Prochlorococcus marinus XMU1402: one gene and its partner. The protein of the gene in region 2 binds, or shares a complex with, the protein of the main gene of each other region. Links are inferred from orthologs where the notes say so. Each region holds a gene or a part of one and is shown on either strand. Other genes may lie near its edges. The genes, in order: tsaE and tsaD.

Region 1 (8,810 bases), on a different replicon or contig from region 2:
AGGGGAATCTCTATGAAAAGACTCGAGAGCTTCTTCACCGTTAGTAGCCGAAAAAACTTGATATCCTGCTAGTTGAAGTCTTGTAACTAATACCTTCAAGACTGCTGGTTCATCATCAACAACTAAAATTCTTGCTTTTGACATAGTTTAAAAAGATTTCCAGATATTTCAAAGCAAAAAATATTGCTATTGAATTTTGATTCTAACAATTAAAAATATAACATTAAGAAGCCTCAAAGAGATATTCCCAAGATTCAGAATATCTTAAATATTTTAGGAATTGTGAATTTCCCAAAAATGTTTATTTCTTCGAAAGATTGATAATTATACTTTTTCTCCTAGAAAATTTAAAAAGTCTCAAAAGTTGCGAGCAAATGAAAGGAGCAAATAAGCCTGTAAGAAAAACTTCAACCAAAATATTTTGAACACTTGTGATAAAAAGTAAAAAAGTACTATCTGAAAAATTTTTAACCACAATTTGTGCAAAATACAAAGTACTGCACAATAAACTACCTAAAGAACAAATTAAACCATACCTAAAATGTCCCACCAAAATATCACTATGAATTTTTATTCTGCCAAACCATATTCCACATAAAATTAAACCTGGAATTTGAGTAAAACTACCTTCTAGCGTTAAGGAATCTAAAATAAGGCCTAAAAAAAAACCAAATACTAATCCGTTCATTGATCCATTAATCATTGACCATGGCAACAACCAAAATAAAGGCCAATATGGCTGAATACCTAAAAATCCAAGCCAATTTGGATGCCATAAGAAAATAATTGGAACAAAAATTAAACATATTATTGATAATTTATTTTTGAAAAATTTATTCACTAACTTTTTACTTTTACAATTTGCACCCAATCAATTACTTGAGGTTTTGCTAAAAGAAGTATTTCTGCCATTTTCTTGCCTTTAAATGGCCTATCTATAGATTTGACAATGCCAATAGGGATATTTGGGGGTAACAAAGTACTGGCTGGAGAAGATGAGACAAAATCCCCGACTTTTATATCAGCATCTTTTGAATAAAGTATTAAATTAGGATAATCCTCGCCTGAACCAATAAGTAGTCCATTTATCTGAATTCTATCCACCCATACACCTACTTTACTTTCTGGAGAAGTTAATAATATTACCGACGAAGTAAAAAAAGATGTACTGCTTACTCTTCCTAATAATCCACCGGGTCCCATAACATAACTACCAATTTCCACCCCATCTTTTGAACCTTTATTTAGGGTAATTTGTCTCCACCAACTACCTGTTTTTCTTGAAATAACCGCAGCTGAAATAGTATTACTATTAGATGATTCTTTAAGGTTTAAAATTTCTCGCAATCTTTTATTATCTCTTTTAAGAAGATTTAATTTTATTAGAGATTCTTGTTCTGAGCTCTGAAGAATAACTTCTTTTTGAAATTGACCTGGCCAAAAAGGCTTTGAAATCAAATAATAAAAATCCTTATAAAGAGAACCTTTTGATATCCTTACAAAAACCAAAAATAAAAAAATTGCAAACAATATCCAATTTTTCTTTTTATGCCACCAACGACTAGTAGAAATTCGTCGGATATTTAACATAGTATTAATCTCTTATCGCGTTTCTAATAAATTCTGGAGTATCCACAACTCTTTTAAGTGTTTTAAAATTATCCAAAACCTCTCCGCAACCATTTACTACGCATAGCAGTGGATTTTCGGCTATGTGAGTAAAAATTCCCGTTTCATCACTCACCAAATCATTAATTCCTCTTACTAAAGCTCCACCCCCTGCGAGCATAATACCCCTATCAACAATATCTGCAGCAAGTTCAGGAGGAGTTCTCTCTAAAGTTCTTTTTACAGCTTCAACTATTTTGCTGAGTGGATCAGCCATGGCTTCTCTAATTTCTCCAGATGTCAGAGTAACTGACCTAGGTAAACCAGACAAAAGATGTAACCCTCTTACCTCTAAAGAGGTTTTATCGAAATCGTCATCTGGAAATGCTGAGCCAATTTTGATTTTAATATCTTCTGAAGTTCTTTCTCCAACAACTAAATTGTGAACTTTTTTAAGATAAAGTGCAATTGATTCATTAATCTCATCGCCAGCTATTCGAACAGATTCACTTAATACAGTTCCACCCAGACTTAATACAGCAACCTCTGTAGTGCCACCACCAATATCAACAATCATAGTTCCAATTGGCTCAGTTACTGGTAAAGATGCTCCTATTGCCGCTGCCACAGGTTCGTCAATTAAGTGAACTTCTCTAGCTCCGGCTAATCCAGCCTCTCTTACTGCCCTTCGTTCAACACTAGTAACTCCGCTTGGAATACCAATAACAATCCTTGGAGCTAATAAGCCCTTGCCTTCATTACATTTTTGAATAAATGTTTTTATCATTTGCTCTGCCGCATCAAAATCTGCTATGACCCCATCTCTGAGTGGTCTAACTGCTCTGATATTGCCAGGCGTTCTTCCTAGCATTAACTTTGCTTCTTTACCAACTGCCAATGGAACTCCTTCTTCTAAATCCATTGCCACCACTGAAGGCTCTTGTAAAACAACCCCCTTCCCTGATACATGTATAAGAGTATTAGCCGTTCCCAGATCTATGCCAATGTCTCTAGAAAATTTAAATCTGTTGAAAATCACGATAAGAAATCTTTTTTTTCAATAATATATCTATTTTTTGTTGAGCTCTAACAATTCTTTCATTTAGTTATGAATAGCACTTAAAACTTTGAGCAAAAACTCAAAATATGAGTAGTATTAAAAAAAAAATTTTATGCAAATTAACACTATTAACCTAGTTGGTAGAGCTGGAAGAGAACCCGATGTCAGATATTTTGAATCTGGGAGTACTGTCGCTAATTTTACTCTGGCAGTTAATAGAAGAAGCAGAGACGAAGAGCCAGATTGGTTTAATTTAGAGATATGGGGCAAACAAGCCCAAATTGCAGCAGATTACGTTAAAAAAGGATCTTTAGTTGGAATTACAGGAAGCTTTAAAATTGATAGTTGGAAAGATAAAAATACTGGTGAAGACAGATATAAACCAGTTGTCAGAGTAGACAGGTTAAATTTGCTAAGTTCAAAAAAGGAATCTGAAAATAACCAATATTCTAATAGTAATAACTCTAGTGAAATTCCTTTTTAAGCTCTATTTTTTTTTAAAAATCTAATAAGTATTCTTATAAAAAAATATAAGAAAATTAAAATTAAAATTGGCTTTACAACATATTTAATTTGATCTAAGTAAGTTTCAATGATTGGATAATTTTCACCAAATAAATAACCTGCATAAGTTAGAAGTACTACCCATATCAAGCTCCCAAATGTAGTCCAAATCAAAAATTTTCTTAATGGCATAAGTTCTATGCCAGCGGGAACTGAAATAAGAGTTCTTATGCCTGGTACTAAACGCCCCCAAAAAACTAAAGAAACCCCGTATTTATCAAACCATCTTTTACTTTTAATTAAATCATTAGAAGAAATACCCAGATATTTTCCTTGTTTATCTAAAAAATTTGAAAGTCTTTTTTCATTTACTAATCTACCTAAGTAATACCAAGGCAATGACCCTAAAATAGTACCAAGTAATCCACAAAAAACTAAAATATAAAAATTTAATTTTTGTTGATAAACGAAAAAACCTCCCAAAGGCATAATAATTTCCGAAGGTATTGGGGGTATTATGTTTTCTAAAAACATAGCCAAACAAATAGTGAGGTATGCAATTATTGAATTCTTTTCAACAGCCAAGCTAATGTAGTCGGGGATTGAAGTAAGAAAATTTACAAAAATTAGGCTCAAACTTAATATCTATAAAGCTCTGGTTTATAAGGTCCATCTACAGAAACATTAATATAATCAGCTTGTTCTTTGGTTAATTTTGTTAATTTTGCACCAATTTTATCAAGATGTAATCTAGCTACCATTTCATCTAAGTGTTTTGGTAAAACATAAACCTCTTTAGAATATTCTTCGGATTTATTGAAAAGTTCAATTTGAGCTAAGACTTGATTAGTAAAAGAATTACTCATAACAAAACTTGGATGTCCAGTGGCACAACCTAAGTTGACTAATCTACCTTCAGCTAAAAGGATTATTTTATTGCCACTCGGTAAAGTTATGTGATCAACCTGTGGCTTAATATTCTCCCATGGATAATCTTTCAATGAAGCCACATCAATTTCATTATCGAAATGGCCAATATTACAAACTATGGCCTCATCTTTCATCTTGACAAGATTCTCGTTTTTTATTACCTGATAGTTCCCAGTTGCCGTAACAAATATATCTATATCCTCCACAACATCGTCCAATGTAACGACGCTAAAACCTTCCATTGCCGCTTGAAGAGCACAAATTGGATCAACTTCAGCAACTTTTACAATTGCACCAAGTCCTCTTAAAGACTGGGCTGAGCCTTTACCTACGTCACCAAAACCCATTACTAAAGCAACTTTCCCAGCAATCATCACGTCAGTAGCACGCTTTATGCTATCAACTAAAGATTCTCGGCAGCCATATAGATTATCAAATTTGCTCTTAGTTACTGAATCATTAACGTTAATAGCAGGAAAAGGTAGAGCATTTTGCTTTTGCAGTTGATAAAGTCTTGCAACTCCAGTTGTAGTTTCTTCAGTGACGCCAATAATATTACTCTTAATTCTAGAATAAAAGTTACTATCATTTTCCAACTTGTATTTTATAGATTTGAATAAAGCAATTTCTTCTTCATTACCAGGATTATTTAAAACAGATAAGTCTTTTTCTGCTTTAATACCAAGTATCAATAATCCAGTTGCGTCTCCCCCATCATCAAGAATCATATTCGGAGAGTCGGAGCCCCAATCAAGAATGTAGTGAGTATACTGCCAATATTCATCGAGAGTCTCACCTTTTTTTGCATATACAGAAATTCCTTGATCTGCGATAGCTGCAGCAGCATGATCTTGAGTTGAAAAAATATTGCATGAAGCCCATTTCACTTCTGCGCCAAGATCAACAAGAGTTTCTATTAATACTGCTGTCTGAATAGTCATATGAAGGCTTCCAGCTATTTTTGCACCTTTTAGTGGTTTTTCAGATTTATATTTATCTCTTAGCGCCATTAATCCTGGCATTTCTGTTTCGGCAATTTTAATTTCTTTGCGACCAAAATCTGATAAAGAGATATCAGCAATTACGTAATCAGGTGTAGAGGTCTTAAGTGAATTTGCGATAACCATATCTTGTAAATACTTTTTCTACTAAACTATAAATGATTTTTGAGTAATTTTGTGTTTGTTGAGAATTTAGAAGAAACTTTAAATTTAGGAAAAAAAATTTCACACAAATTAAATCCCCAATCGATTGTTTTATTACAGGGTCCTATTGGAGCTGGAAAAACTTCATTTGTTCAAGGGATTGCTAAAGGCCTATCAATCTCTGAGGAAATTACAAGCCCTACATTTGCTTTATCGCATCACTATAACTCAGGAAAAATTCCACTAATTCACCTTGATTTATACAGATTAGAAAATGTTTCTTCAGCAAGAGAAGTTTTTTTTTCAGAAGAAGAAGAGGCAATGCAAAAACAGGCAATTTTAGTAATTGAATGGCCAGAATTAATAGAACCAGTTATTGATAATTTCTGGAAAGTAGAAATTAGTTACGCAAAAAATTATGGAAGAAACTACGAAATAAGAGATCCAAAAAATTTATTAACCTTCTCATAATCGGGCTGTTGCTCAATGGCGCCTTCACCAAGACAAGTCAATAATCCACAAACACCTGCGAACTTAATGCAATCTTCAACCTCTAGTTTATTTGAAGGGTAGCCAGAAGAAATTAATTTTGAAATTAAGCCAGCTAGAAAAGCATCGCCTGCCCCAGTTGTATCAACAATTTTTTGTGAAGTTGGGTTTTCGGTAATTCCCTGGAATCTATTGATGTACCATGAAACGGGGTTTTTCCCATCAGTTATTATTACATCTGGCCTATTAGACAATTGTTGAGAAATTAGCAAGGGATTTTCATCCTCAAAGAACAAAGTTGCTTCCTCCTTAGCAAGTTTTAAAACATTTGCATGATTTAAAAAGTTCTTGATTAAATTAACTCTAGCCGCTTTACTAATTTCTGATGAAAAACTTGAATGATCCCAAAAGACCTCTCTCCAATTCAAATCAATAACTACTTTGACTCCCAATTTTTTAGCCTGTTCAAGAAGAAAAAAAATAGTCTCAGCTGATCTTGGAGATGATAATAAGATCGTTCCTGTAACCAAATATTTTGTTTCCAGAAAAGATTTATCCAAATTTAAAATTTCTTTTTCGATTAATTTCTTACTTAGAACTTCATCTGCAAAGCATGAATGAGGACTTTGCTCAAAGCCTGAAAAAAAACGATCTCCAAATTGATCTCTATCTACATTAACCACGCGAGTAGCTGAATCATTATCTAATTGCAAGAAATCTAAATTAACGTCTAATTCATTAAATTGAGTAATAAATTTTTTTCCATAATCATCATTACCCAAACTTCCTATAAATGTTGAATCTATTTTTAATTTTCTTAATGCACAAGCAACATTCGCCGGAGCACCTCCCAAAAAATCTGTAAATCCCTGATTTGATTTATTTCTAATTCTGTCTATTAAAGCCTCTCCTATGCATATGACCTTTTCCCTTTTCATAAAATTAGCGCTTTTTCTTAACTTAGAATAATTTATTAAAAACGAATAATTTTTTTTTGAATTAAAGTTTAATTAAAAGAATATTATTTGTGTCTTTAAATAAATCTGAAACTTGGAAATGGGAAAATTGGGAAATTTCATGGTCTCTATCAAAAGAATCTACTTCTGAAAAAGATATTAAAATTTTATTAGTTCATGGATTTGGGGCATCAAAAAACCACTGGAGACATAATCAAGATTTTCTTGGTAAATTTTCTAACTGCTACGCAATTGACTTATTAGGATTTGGAAAAAGCAGTCAGCCAAGTGCTTTATTAAATTACGAACCTTATAAAGCAAGCTCAATTAAATATTCATTTGATTTATGGGGTAATCAGATATCAACATTTTGTGAAGAGGTAATAAAATCTCCTGTTTACTTAGTAGGAAACTCAATTGGTGGTGTTATTGCATTGAAAGCTGCTGAAATTCTCAAAGATAAATGTAAGGGAGTCATTTTGATTGATTGTGCACAAAGAACTATGGATGATAAACGTTTAAAAAAAAGCAATATCTTAATGAATCTACTGAGACCCGTTCTTAAAACGATAGTCAGACAAAGAGTAATTAGTAATACACTTTTTACAAGAGCTGCTAATCCAAAAGTTATAAAGAAAATACTTGAACAAGCTTACCCTTCAGGAAAAAATATCGATGATGAATTAATTGAAATACTATATCAACCGACTAAGAGGTCAAACTCTAAAGAAGCATTTCGTGGCTTTATTAACTTATTTGATGACTATCTTGCTACAGACCTGTTCGATAAGATTCACAAACCAATCCAATTGATCTGGGGAGAAAAAGATCCCTGGGAATCTTTAAGTGAAGCAAAAAAATGGAAGAAAGAATTTAGGAATATTAAAAGATTAGACATTATTGAAGGTGCTGGACATTGTCCTCATGATGAAGAACCTGAAAAGACAAATAAATTAATATTAGATTTCCTTCAAGAGACAAAATAAGCTTCCACGTTATCACTAAGCCTTCTCAAACCTCGTAGTCCATCTCTTTCTAGATTTCTTACACGATCTCTGCTTATCCCCAATACCCTTCCTATACCTGTAAGAGACATTGGCTCATCACCATCCATACCATATCTCATCCTTAAAACTCTACATTGCAGATCAGGTAATTGATGTAAAAGAGAATGAAGATCACCTCTCATACAATCCATTTCTATTTGTTCATCGGGTAAATCCTCACCACCTGCTAATAAATCTAGTAGAACAGTATCCTCACCATCACCAACTTTTGTTTCTAGACTTACTGGCTGTCCAGCTTTGCACATTAAATCTTTAACGTCTTCTTCAGGAAGCTCTACGTATTTCGCAAGTTCACTAACTGTTGGAGTTCTAGACATTTCTTGACTCAACTCCCTTTGACCTTTTTTCAACTTATTTAGCATTTCAGTTATATGAATTGGAAGTCTTATTGCCCTACTTTTTTCAGCGATTGCTCTAGTGATACCTTGCCTAATCCACCAGTATGCATATGTTGAAAACTTATAACCTCTGGCTGGATCAAATTTTTCAACTCCTCTTACCAATCCAATAGTTCCCTCTTGTATTAAATCTAATAACTCCATATTTCTTTTAGTATATTTTTTTGCAACACTTACGACCAGCCTTAGATTTGCGGCAACCATTCTTTCTTTAGCTCTCTGTCCAGCTCTTAATCTTTTTTTGATGATGGAAGTAGACATATTTAGTTTGATTGACAATTCTTCAATACTTGGCTTATCTCCTGTTAATTCAATAATTTCCAATTCTGCCCTTTCGACTTGCATATATTCTTGGACCTGCCTACCAAGAGTGATTTCTTGCTCGTGAGATAGTAAAGGAACTCTACCTATATCTCTCAAATAAGATCTAACAAGATCGACATCGTTACTAGCTTTTAGACTTGATATTGTCGCTAATTTATTCTCACTTAATGTTTCAGAAGACATGAAAGCTAAATGTTGTTTTGTAAACAATACCATTAAGAAATGTAAAGTTAAACAAAAAAATCCACAATTTTACAAAAATGAGAATTTATACCTAGTTGATTAGGGTTAATTAAGAGTTTAACAACCATTTTGCAGTACTTAGATAA
Region 2 (8,628 bases):
ATGTACTTTTCTTATCTTCTCTATGCCTCTTGATATTGATATTAAACTCGTTACAAATTTCTTCCATAATTTCTTCTAGTAGTTTGATTCGCATAAAAAGTTTTTCATGATTTAAAGAATTTAAATTTTCTAGAAGCGTAGTGAATTCATCTAATCTTTCTATATTAGTTTTGTAAATACTTAATCTTTGTTTTATTAATTCTCTAGATCTCTTTAATTTTTTTGACTTTTTATATAGTTTTTGTCCTCTAATAATATCTTGTTTTTTAACTTTATTTGAAGAAAATATATTATCAGCTTTTTCTTTATATATCTCGTAGTTCTCTGATTTTGTCAGAAGATCATATTGAATATTTAAATTCTTTTTCTCAATATTGATCTGTTTAAAAATAATCCCTTCAATTTTCTTTCCCAACAATTCAAGTCTTTTTTGCTTCAGATGATAATCATAATAATTCTCTATACCGGTGCATAAATCTATCTTTTTTTTCCAATTAATTTCTTCATTGAAAAACCAAACGCAATAAAAATCTTTATTAAAGATAGAAAAGTTAAAATTATTGTTTTTAAACCTATTTATCCAAATCTTCCAATTTTTAAATATCTCCTTTAAGTCTGAATCGCCAATAAAATCGATATTTTTTTCCATTATTTCCGAATTGCAAGTTTTGCTAAGAACCTCTAATTGTTTTGTGAGGATAGGGCTTACTCCCTGATAGGTATTTATTAAACAGTATTTCAAAGACTCAGGTACTATTGAAATTGAGTCTTTCCATGATTTAAAAGACTCATCTTCTCTAGGTTGTTTTTTGAGATTAACTGGAGGGCCAGAGTAAATTGATCCTGTGGAAACTGTTCTAAAACTAGATTGACTTGATTTAATTTGTTTACCAACTGCAATTATTTTATGTTTGTTATCCAAATAAAAAATATTACTATGTTTCCCCATTAACTCAAAAATTAAATACTTACTAATTTCATCTCCAGGTTTTTTTGCAAAACCAAATTTTATAACTCTCTCAAAATCATCTTGATCAATCGAAATTAAAGCCATATATTTTAATCCGTATCTTATTTGTTTAGAAAGTGTACTTTCTCTTCCAATTTTTTCCGGCTTATTTATCTTTAATATTCTTGGAGATTCACCATTCCATGAAACCTCTAACCAAGCTTGGGAATCAATTCCTCTGAAGCATAATTGAATTGTATTAGGCTCTGGTTGTTGGGCAGTTTCAAACTTTGAAGGTAAAATACTCTTTGATAAATAATGCAAAACAGATCTAATCGATGTAATATCCATTATTTGAGGCAAACCTTTTTGCATTATTTCTTTTTAATTCACAAGACATTTATTTTACTGTAAAAAATTTAATATGAACAATCAAAAAAAGCTAATTATTCTTACTGGGCCAAGCGGGGTGGGAAAAGGAACTGTTGTTAAAGAGCTATTACTTAAAGATAAAAATATTTGGCTTTCAATATCTGCAACTACTAGAGAACCTAGAGCGGGAGAGAAAGAGGGAGAAAATTATTATTTTTTGACTGAAGAAAAGTTTAAAGAAATGATTGAACAAAACCTATTTCTTGAATGGGCTCAATTTGCTGGAAACTATTATGGAACTCCCTTATCCTCTGTTAATGAGAAAATCAAAAAGGGATTTTCAGTACTACTCGAAATTGAAGTGGAAGGAGCAAAACAAATAAAAGATAAATTCCCTAATTCCCTGTCAATATTTTTACTTCCTCCTGATAAAGCAGAGTTAGAGAGAAGGATAAGAAATAGAGGAACAGAAAAAGAAGAGGCAATTAAAAAAAGACTCTCAAGGGCTAATTATGAGATTTCAGCATCAAATAAATTTGATGTTGCATTAACAAATCACAATGTAGATGAAACAGCTAAAAGAATAATCAAGTTAATACAAACTTGACTATTCTCACATTCATCAGCTCATTGGATGGAATAATAAATCTGGGAAAAACCTATTAAATTCAATAATTATTCCAGCTGTAAGGCTTAGCCAAATTGCTGCTACTACTGGAGCTGATCTAACAAATTTTGTGTTTAGAATTTTGAACATTTGATTTTACGGAAGTTTTTAAAGATGTTTAACGGGGACCATTAAGTGTAATATTGTTGTCTTTCTCTCTTAAATCTCCATTTCTACCTTGTTTATTAGCAAGAAGAGGCCATTGTGCACCTTTTACTAGACATTTTCTCGCTAAGTCTAGATCAATAATGATCTCAAGATCTGCTGGATTCTTAGTTTTTTTTGATTCAATCAAATACTCTCTTCCCGACCAGCCTATAATTCCCGCAATGTAAATGAATAATACCCCAGGTATAAGTAGATCTCCCTCATGACCTCTATTTAGAAGAGCTCCCCATGGCTCGAGTGGAGGTCCAATAATTAAATGTGGAAGTCCATCATCTCCGCATGATGCTTTTCCATACCTTTCAAATCTTGCTATGTCTTTTTGAGTACTTGCAGAACTTGCTCTCTCAATGAATTTAGGGTTTTCAGAGCATTTTGTGAGAGCTGAAGCAGTATATTCCGTACTAGCTCTGTCTGCGTTTAATGCAGGTCCATTTGCAGCTAGAGCAATAGGAGTGATTCCTAGGAATAGAAAAACCGAGGTTATGATTGAAAAAAAGAATTTCATAAGTTGCAATCTTTAATTCCTTATAGTGTGTTAAGTAAGAAATTAATATTAAAATAGAACAAGTTGAATCAAATATGCGCAAAGTTTTAGCTATTGAAACAAGTTGTGATGAGACATCTGTCTCAATAGTGTCCAATATTGGTGATACTTTCAAAATTCATTCAAATATTATCGCATCTCAAATTGAAGATCATTCAAAATGGGGAGGAGTTGTTCCTGAACTTGCAGCGAGAAAACACTTGGAGTTATTACCTTTTGTTTTAGAAAAGGCTTTAACAGAATCAAAAATTAAAATTGAGGAAATTGATTATATTGCATCAACTGTAGCTCCTGGATTGGTTGGTTGTTTAAGAGTTGGTTCTGTAACTGCAAGATCTCTTTGTATATTGCATTCAAAGCCATTTTTAGGAATTCATCATTTGGAGGGACATTTATCTTCAATTTTATTTTCAGAAAACTATCCAAAGAAATCTTTCCTTACTTTACTTGTAAGTGGCGGACATACTGAACTGATAAAGGTTGAAGACAGAAGGGGAATGCAAAGGCTTGGGAAAAGCTTTGATGATGCCGCTGGAGAAGCCTTTGATAAAGTTGGAAGATTATTAGGTCTTAGTTATCCAGGAGGTCCGGCAATTGAAAAGATTGCTAAAAATGGAGACCCGATGAAATTTAATTTACCAAAATGTAAGATTTCTGATAAAAAGGGTGGATTCCTTAAATATGATTTCTCTTTTAGTGGTCTAAAAACAGCTGTATTAAGATTAGTTGAGAAAATAAATTTAGATGGAAAGACTATCCCAGTTCCTGATATCGCCGCAAGTTTTGAGAGAGTGGTGGCAGAGGTATTGGTTGAGAGAACTATAAGATGTGCCGAAGATCATAGATTGGATAATGTTGTTGTAGTTGGTGGAGTAGCTGCTAATAATACATTAAGAAAAATGATGATTAGTGAAGCTAGTAAAAAATCTATTAAAGTTCATTTAGCTCCTCTGAATCTTTGTACAGATAATGCGGCGATGATTGGAGCAGCTGCCTTGTTCAGGATCAAATTTAAGGAGCATTTAAGTTCTCTTAGATTAGGTGTCTCAGGAAGACTATCAATTGAACAAGCAAATTCCCTTTATGAAGAAATCCCCCCTTTTTAACTCCAATGAATAAAGAATCTAAAATCGAGATTAAAGAGACAAAAAATTTCGTTGATAAAAAGGAACTGAATTTATGGAAAAGAGGTTTTACTCCTCAAGCTGAAATATGGAATGGAAGGATGGCAACTGTTGGTATAGGTTTAATATTTATTATTATTGCTTTAATAAGTCAATTTTCTTAATAGAAATCAAATACATTTAACTTAAAAGTAATTTTATAGATTTATAAATCCTTAATGTTAATCTGATGAATTAAATTAAAAATTATTGTATTTGATGGACTTGGGATAAGATTATTGATTTAATCAAAATAATTAATATTTTTATTATTTATATTTTTATATGACGCCTGAAAGGCTGGGATTACTTTGGGGAATAACTGTATTCGCAGGTGCTTGTGCACGTTTATTTTCTTCTTTTACAGGATTCCCAAGTGTTGTTGTTTTATTGCTTTCTGGATTATTCATAGGAAGATCAGGTTTAGGATTTGTTGAGCCTCTAGATTTAGGACAAGGACTTGAGACTATTGTAGGTCTTCTAGTCTGCTTGGTTTTATTTGAAGGAGGACTAAATTTAAAACTACCTGAAGGGAATGTAAGAAATACTGTTTTGAAGATTTCATTAATAAGACTTTTTATTTCATTATCGGCTGGAATCTTTATTGCTCATTGGCTGGCTGGCCTTTCATGGCAGGTTGCAGGAATATATAGTGCCATAGTTCTTGCTACCGGACCCACAGTTGTCTCTCCATTAGTTGAGCAAATAAAATTAGCTTCCCCTCTTTCAGATGTTTTAAAAGCTGAGGGGTTATTACTTGAACCAATTGGCGCTGTATTAGCTTTATTACTTTTAGAACTTGCTTTGGGAGACCTACATGGAATTAACGAGGTATTTATCGCATTAATGCAAAGATTAGGGGGTGGAGTTGTAATCGGATTAAGTTCAGGATGGTTACTATCAGAAATTTTAAAAAAAATAAAAAATGAAGCCTCATTCGGAATAGAGCTTCAAGTTACCCTTGGCTTTATTTTTCTTGTGTATGGAACTTGCGAATATTTTTTGCCAGAATCAGGTTTGCCTGCTTCTGTAGCGGCAGGTTTTATTGTGGGCAAAAGAGAAGTAATAGATAAGCAGAAATTGGATAATCTAATAGGTGAACTAGCTCAATTGGCCATAACTGTTCTTTTCCCTCTTTTGGCCGCTGATGTCTCTTGGGGTGAATTAAGCCCGCTGGGCTGGGGAGGTATTGTTTGCGTTTTGATGATGATGATAATTGTTCGTCCTATCTCCATTTGGATAGCAACGATGGGTAGAGAATTAGAATCAAAGGAAAAATTATTTTTAGCTTGGTTAGCTCCTAGAGGAATTGTTACTGCAGCAGTAGCCTCTCTTTTTTCCATCAGATTAGAACAGGCTGGTATCCTTGGAGCTGGACGTCTTCAAGGTTTAGTGTTTCTTACTATTTTAATGACAGTGGGAATTCAAGGACTTACAGCTAAACCTTTGGCAAATCGATTAATGTTAGTGCAAAAAAAGGGTTAGTTTTTAATTAAGACATCTTTCAATACGAGATAAATCACTTTTACTCTCTGAGAGGAGTTCCCAACTTTGAATTAAATCTGGACCACTGAGACATCCAAAAAAGGCTATTCTTAATGATTTCATTAAAATCCCTTTTTTAATATTATGCATTTTTGAGATTTCGTTTAAAATTTCCGTGGCTTTCTCTTTGTCAAGTTTTACAGTGTTTCTCTCATCTAAATAATCTAAGATATTTTTTAGAAATGCTTTACTATCATTATTCTCGAGAAAATCTTTCCCTTCTTTTTGAATTGGAGGTAATAAGAAAAATGGTTTTGATTGATCAATAGCATCTTTTAAAAGATTCATAGAGTCTCTAAGCAAAATTGTTAATTTTATTGCCCATTCTTCAGATGGGGGTTCCCAACCCATATCATCCCAGTATTTTTTTATGATCTCACTTAACTTTGTTGATTCCATTTTTTTTATGTATTGAGAATTAATCCAGTTGAGTTTTTCCCAACTGAATTTAGCTCCTGCTTTATTTATATCTGACAAGTCAAAAATTTTGGATATCTTATCAAGTGAAAGGATCTCACTATCAGCAGATTTTGGCGACCAACCTAAAAAAGCCATATAGTTTGTTAAAGCTTCAGGTAAATATCCCATATCTTTAAATTCGTCTATTGAAGTAACGCAATCTCTCTTGGATAATTTTTTCCCTTCTAGATTTAGTATTAGTGGTGTATGCGAAAAAGTAGGTAATTTAAGATCTAATGCTTCATAAATTAATATTTGTTTTGCAGTGTTAGAGATATGGTCTTCGCCTCTAATTACATGAGTGATATTCATGTAATTATCATCAATTACAACTGCGAGGTTGTACAAAGGATCTCCAATTTCATATCCCTTAGCCCTCCTTGATAAAACCAAATCACCGCCCAGGTCCTTACCTTGCCATTTGATTTCACCTTTTATCTGATCTATCCATGTGATTTGTATATTTTCTTCGATTTTAAACCTTATTACTGAAGTCCTCCCTTGGGATATGAATGTCTCTATTTCTTCTTTTGACAGACTTCTGTGTCTATTATCATGCTTTGGAGGTAATCCTTTCTTTTTTTGTTCTTCTCTTAATTCAGTAATTTCATCATCTGTTGCAAAGCACCTATATGCAGCACCACATTCTAATAGCTTTTTGATATAACTTTTGTGAATCGAAATTCGGTCACTTTGCTTTATAGGTTCTTCATCCCATTTTAGTCCAAGCCATTTCAAGCCCTCTAATATATTTTTTGTATATTCAGATTTAGATCGAAGAAAATCTGTATCTTCTATCCTGATAAGAAACTTTCCGCCTATTTTTTTCGCATACAACCAATTGAATAATGCTGTTCGCGCTGTTCCAATATGAAATAAACCCGTTGGACTCGGGGCTAGTCTTAATCGTTTTTCCAAATTTCTTTTAGAAAAAACGGGACCGACGGGATTCGAACCCGCAACTTCCGCCGTGACAGGGCGGTGCTCTAACCAGTTGAACTACGGTCCCAGAGTTTTGTTCTAAATTTATTTAGAACTTCATTCTTAAAATTATCAGATCATAATACTTAATTTATGGTGTTGTAATAAAACTGATTTATTAATTTGAGGATTTACAGAAAAAGTTAATTTTGCAGTTGCCTCAGTTTAAGTAACTATTTATTTTTGAGGTCTAAAACCAGCAGGTTCGATCAACCTCACTTGGTTACCTCTAGCGGTAAATTCTCTGCCTTGATCACTTTGTACGACAACTCTTCCACCAGACTTAACTCTGATGACTCTTGCACGAACCCATCCTAAAGCTGCTGATTCGAGGACTTTAACTACGTCCCCAGGTTGAAGATCTAACTCCATCTTATGAAAAAATAATTTACATAATGTTGATAAACGCGTCGTGGAGGACTTGAACCCCCGACATCAGGTTTTGGAGACCTGCGTTCTACCAACTGAACTAACGACGCATCTAAATGATTATAAGCGTCTTTGGGACCAATAAGTTGATTAATTTACAACTTTATCGATCGAAGCGTTGTTTTACGCGAGTAGCTTTTCCTACTCTATCTCTTAGATAGAATAACTTAGCTCTTCTTACTTTACCTCTACGTTCAACTTTTAGAGAGGCAACTTGTGGACTATGTAGCATAAATACTCTTTCAACACCTATACCCTGAAATATTCTTCTAACTGTAATAGTCTGGTTAATACCTCCATGCCTTTTTGCGATGACAACACCCTCATAAGGTTGGACTCTTTCTTTATTACCTTCGGTAATTCTTACTCCAACCTTAACAGTGTCACCAACATAGATTTCAGGCAATTCTTTTTTTAATTGTTCACTCTCAAATTCCTTAATAAGAATCGATGCGCTTAAGCTTTGAGTAGTTTCAGAAACCATGTTTTTTTCTTTTTGTTCAACTTCTACATCAACTGATGCGTCAGCATTAATACTGGTTTCTAATTCCTTCTCTTGTTTCTCTTTGGCCATTTTGGTCTTTTTTGTCCTACAAGTTTTATATCTTAACCTTTTGACTCGCCTTTAGTAACCTTTTTGGTAAATGAAATTGTTTTTGAAAACATTTGAAATCCTGTTATGAGCATCCATAAAACTCCAAGGGAATTTAATATTACGTATATTAATTCTCCATTATCTCCAAGCCATTCGCCCTCATGGAGAGACATTAACCAATGAACTTGCTCTCTAGAGTAACCTAATAAATCTTTTGAAACCCTATAAAGAAGACCTGTAATTGAAGATATTAATAATGGAAGGAAAACCCAAGGTGCTAATGCTTTATGAAATTGCCTAGAATTTTTCATTTTTACTTTGGTTATTGATAGAATTAGATAAATAAAAGTTTTAAGCTTTTTGAAAATATTTAGCTATTCCTATTATTGAATCCAATGATGAAATTTGCAGATCTCTTACCAAAAATAAATAATTCCAAGTCAAATGATCAGAAAGCCTCTATACCAAGGACTCGAGGTATCGAATTTAAGTCAGCAAGAGAAATAAAGTTAATGAAAAATTCAAGTAGAATCGTCGCAACTGTTCTAAGAGAAATAGAAGATTTAATTAAGCCCGGAATGACTACTCAAGATTTAGATGATTTTGCTGCAAAAAGAATTATGGAAATGGGAGCAGTTCCTTCAAATGGGCTGGGACCTGGTTTTAAAGGTATATATGGCTTTCCTGCAAGTATTTGTTCGAGTATCAATAATGAGGTAGTTCATGGAATTCCCAGTAAAAAAAAGATTATACAAA

The links.
Region 1: the proteins of tsaD (region 2) and tsaE are in contact, whole or in part, in a crystal structure (PDB 6N9A), measured with the Thermotoga maritima proteins. The link is inferred for Prochlorococcus marinus XMU1402 from one-to-one orthologs. Residues at the interface, in WP_004082750.1 of Thermotoga maritima: Cys10, Asp11, Arg49, His50, Leu82, Gly84, Gly135, Gly136, Glu154, Thr155, Leu156, Asp157, Asp158, Ser159, Glu162, Asp165, Lys166, Arg169, Leu170, Tyr175, Lys213, Thr214, Leu217, Tyr218, Gln221, Arg222, Asn324; in WP_004082108.1 of Thermotoga maritima: Leu37, Gly38, Lys46, Lys57, Val59, Lys60, Ser61, Thr63, Phe64, Thr65, Leu66, Met67, Val69, Pro71, Tyr82, Arg83, Leu84, Asp86, Asp88, Phe89, Asp93, Ile128, Asp130, Glu131, Arg134.

The regions. Positions count from the first base shown.
Region 1 is NZ_JAAORD010000002.1:523,912-532,721, forward strand. The notes cover bases 4,014-6,999. They hold tsaE (tRNA (adenosine(37)-N6)-threonylcarbamoyltransferase complex ATPase subunit type 1 TsaE), read left to right. Parts: upstream 4,014-5,280; coding sequence 5,281-5,718; downstream 5,719-6,999. Other genes in these bases: ahcY (adenosylhomocysteinase), read right to left, coding at 4,014-5,229; HA141_RS09155 (carbohydrate kinase family protein), read right to left, coding at 5,676-6,674; HA141_RS09160 (alpha/beta fold hydrolase), read left to right, coding at 6,764-6,999. Also shown: response regulator transcription factor RpaB, read right to left, coding at 1-144; HA141_RS09120 (hypothetical protein), read right to left, coding at 302-841; rod shape-determining protein MreC, read right to left, coding at 841-1,590; HA141_RS09130 (rod shape-determining protein), read right to left, coding at 1,595-2,647; HA141_RS09135 (single-stranded DNA-binding protein), read left to right, coding at 2,781-3,152; HA141_RS09140 (DedA family protein), read right to left, coding at 3,149-3,808; more of ahcY, read right to left, coding at 3,811-4,013; more of HA141_RS09160, read left to right, coding at 7,000-7,678; HA141_RS09165 (RpoD/SigA family RNA polymerase sigma factor), read right to left, coding at 7,663-8,664; mgtE (magnesium transporter), read right to left, coding at 8,774-8,810. UniProt on the Escherichia coli protein: Required for the formation of a threonylcarbamoyl group on adenosine at position 37 (t(6)A37) in tRNAs that read codons beginning with adenine.
Region 2 is NZ_JAAORD010000001.1:462,442-471,069, forward strand. The notes cover bases 1,967-4,770. They hold tsaD (tRNA (adenosine(37)-N6)-threonylcarbamoyltransferase complex transferase subunit TsaD), read left to right. Parts: upstream 1,967-2,735; coding sequence 2,736-3,806; downstream 3,807-4,770. Other genes in these bases: psaJ (photosystem I reaction center subunit IX), read right to left, coding at 1,967-2,078; HA141_RS02620 (Photosystem I reaction center subunit III), read right to left, coding at 2,107-2,661; HA141_RS02630 (high light inducible protein), read left to right, coding at 3,812-3,988; HA141_RS02635 (cation:proton antiporter), read left to right, coding at 4,149-4,770. Outside these bases: HA141_RS02605 (NFACT RNA binding domain-containing protein), read right to left, coding at 1-1,300; gmk (guanylate kinase), read left to right, coding at 1,374-1,928; more of psaJ, read right to left, coding at 1,944-1,966; more of HA141_RS02635, read left to right, coding at 4,771-5,348; gltX (glutamate--tRNA ligase), read right to left, coding at 5,352-6,785; HA141_RS02650 (hypothetical protein), read right to left, coding at 7,026-7,220; rplS (50S ribosomal protein L19), read right to left, coding at 7,381-7,851; HA141_RS02665 (PepSY domain-containing protein), read right to left, coding at 7,884-8,183; map (type I methionyl aminopeptidase), read left to right, coding at 8,268-8,628.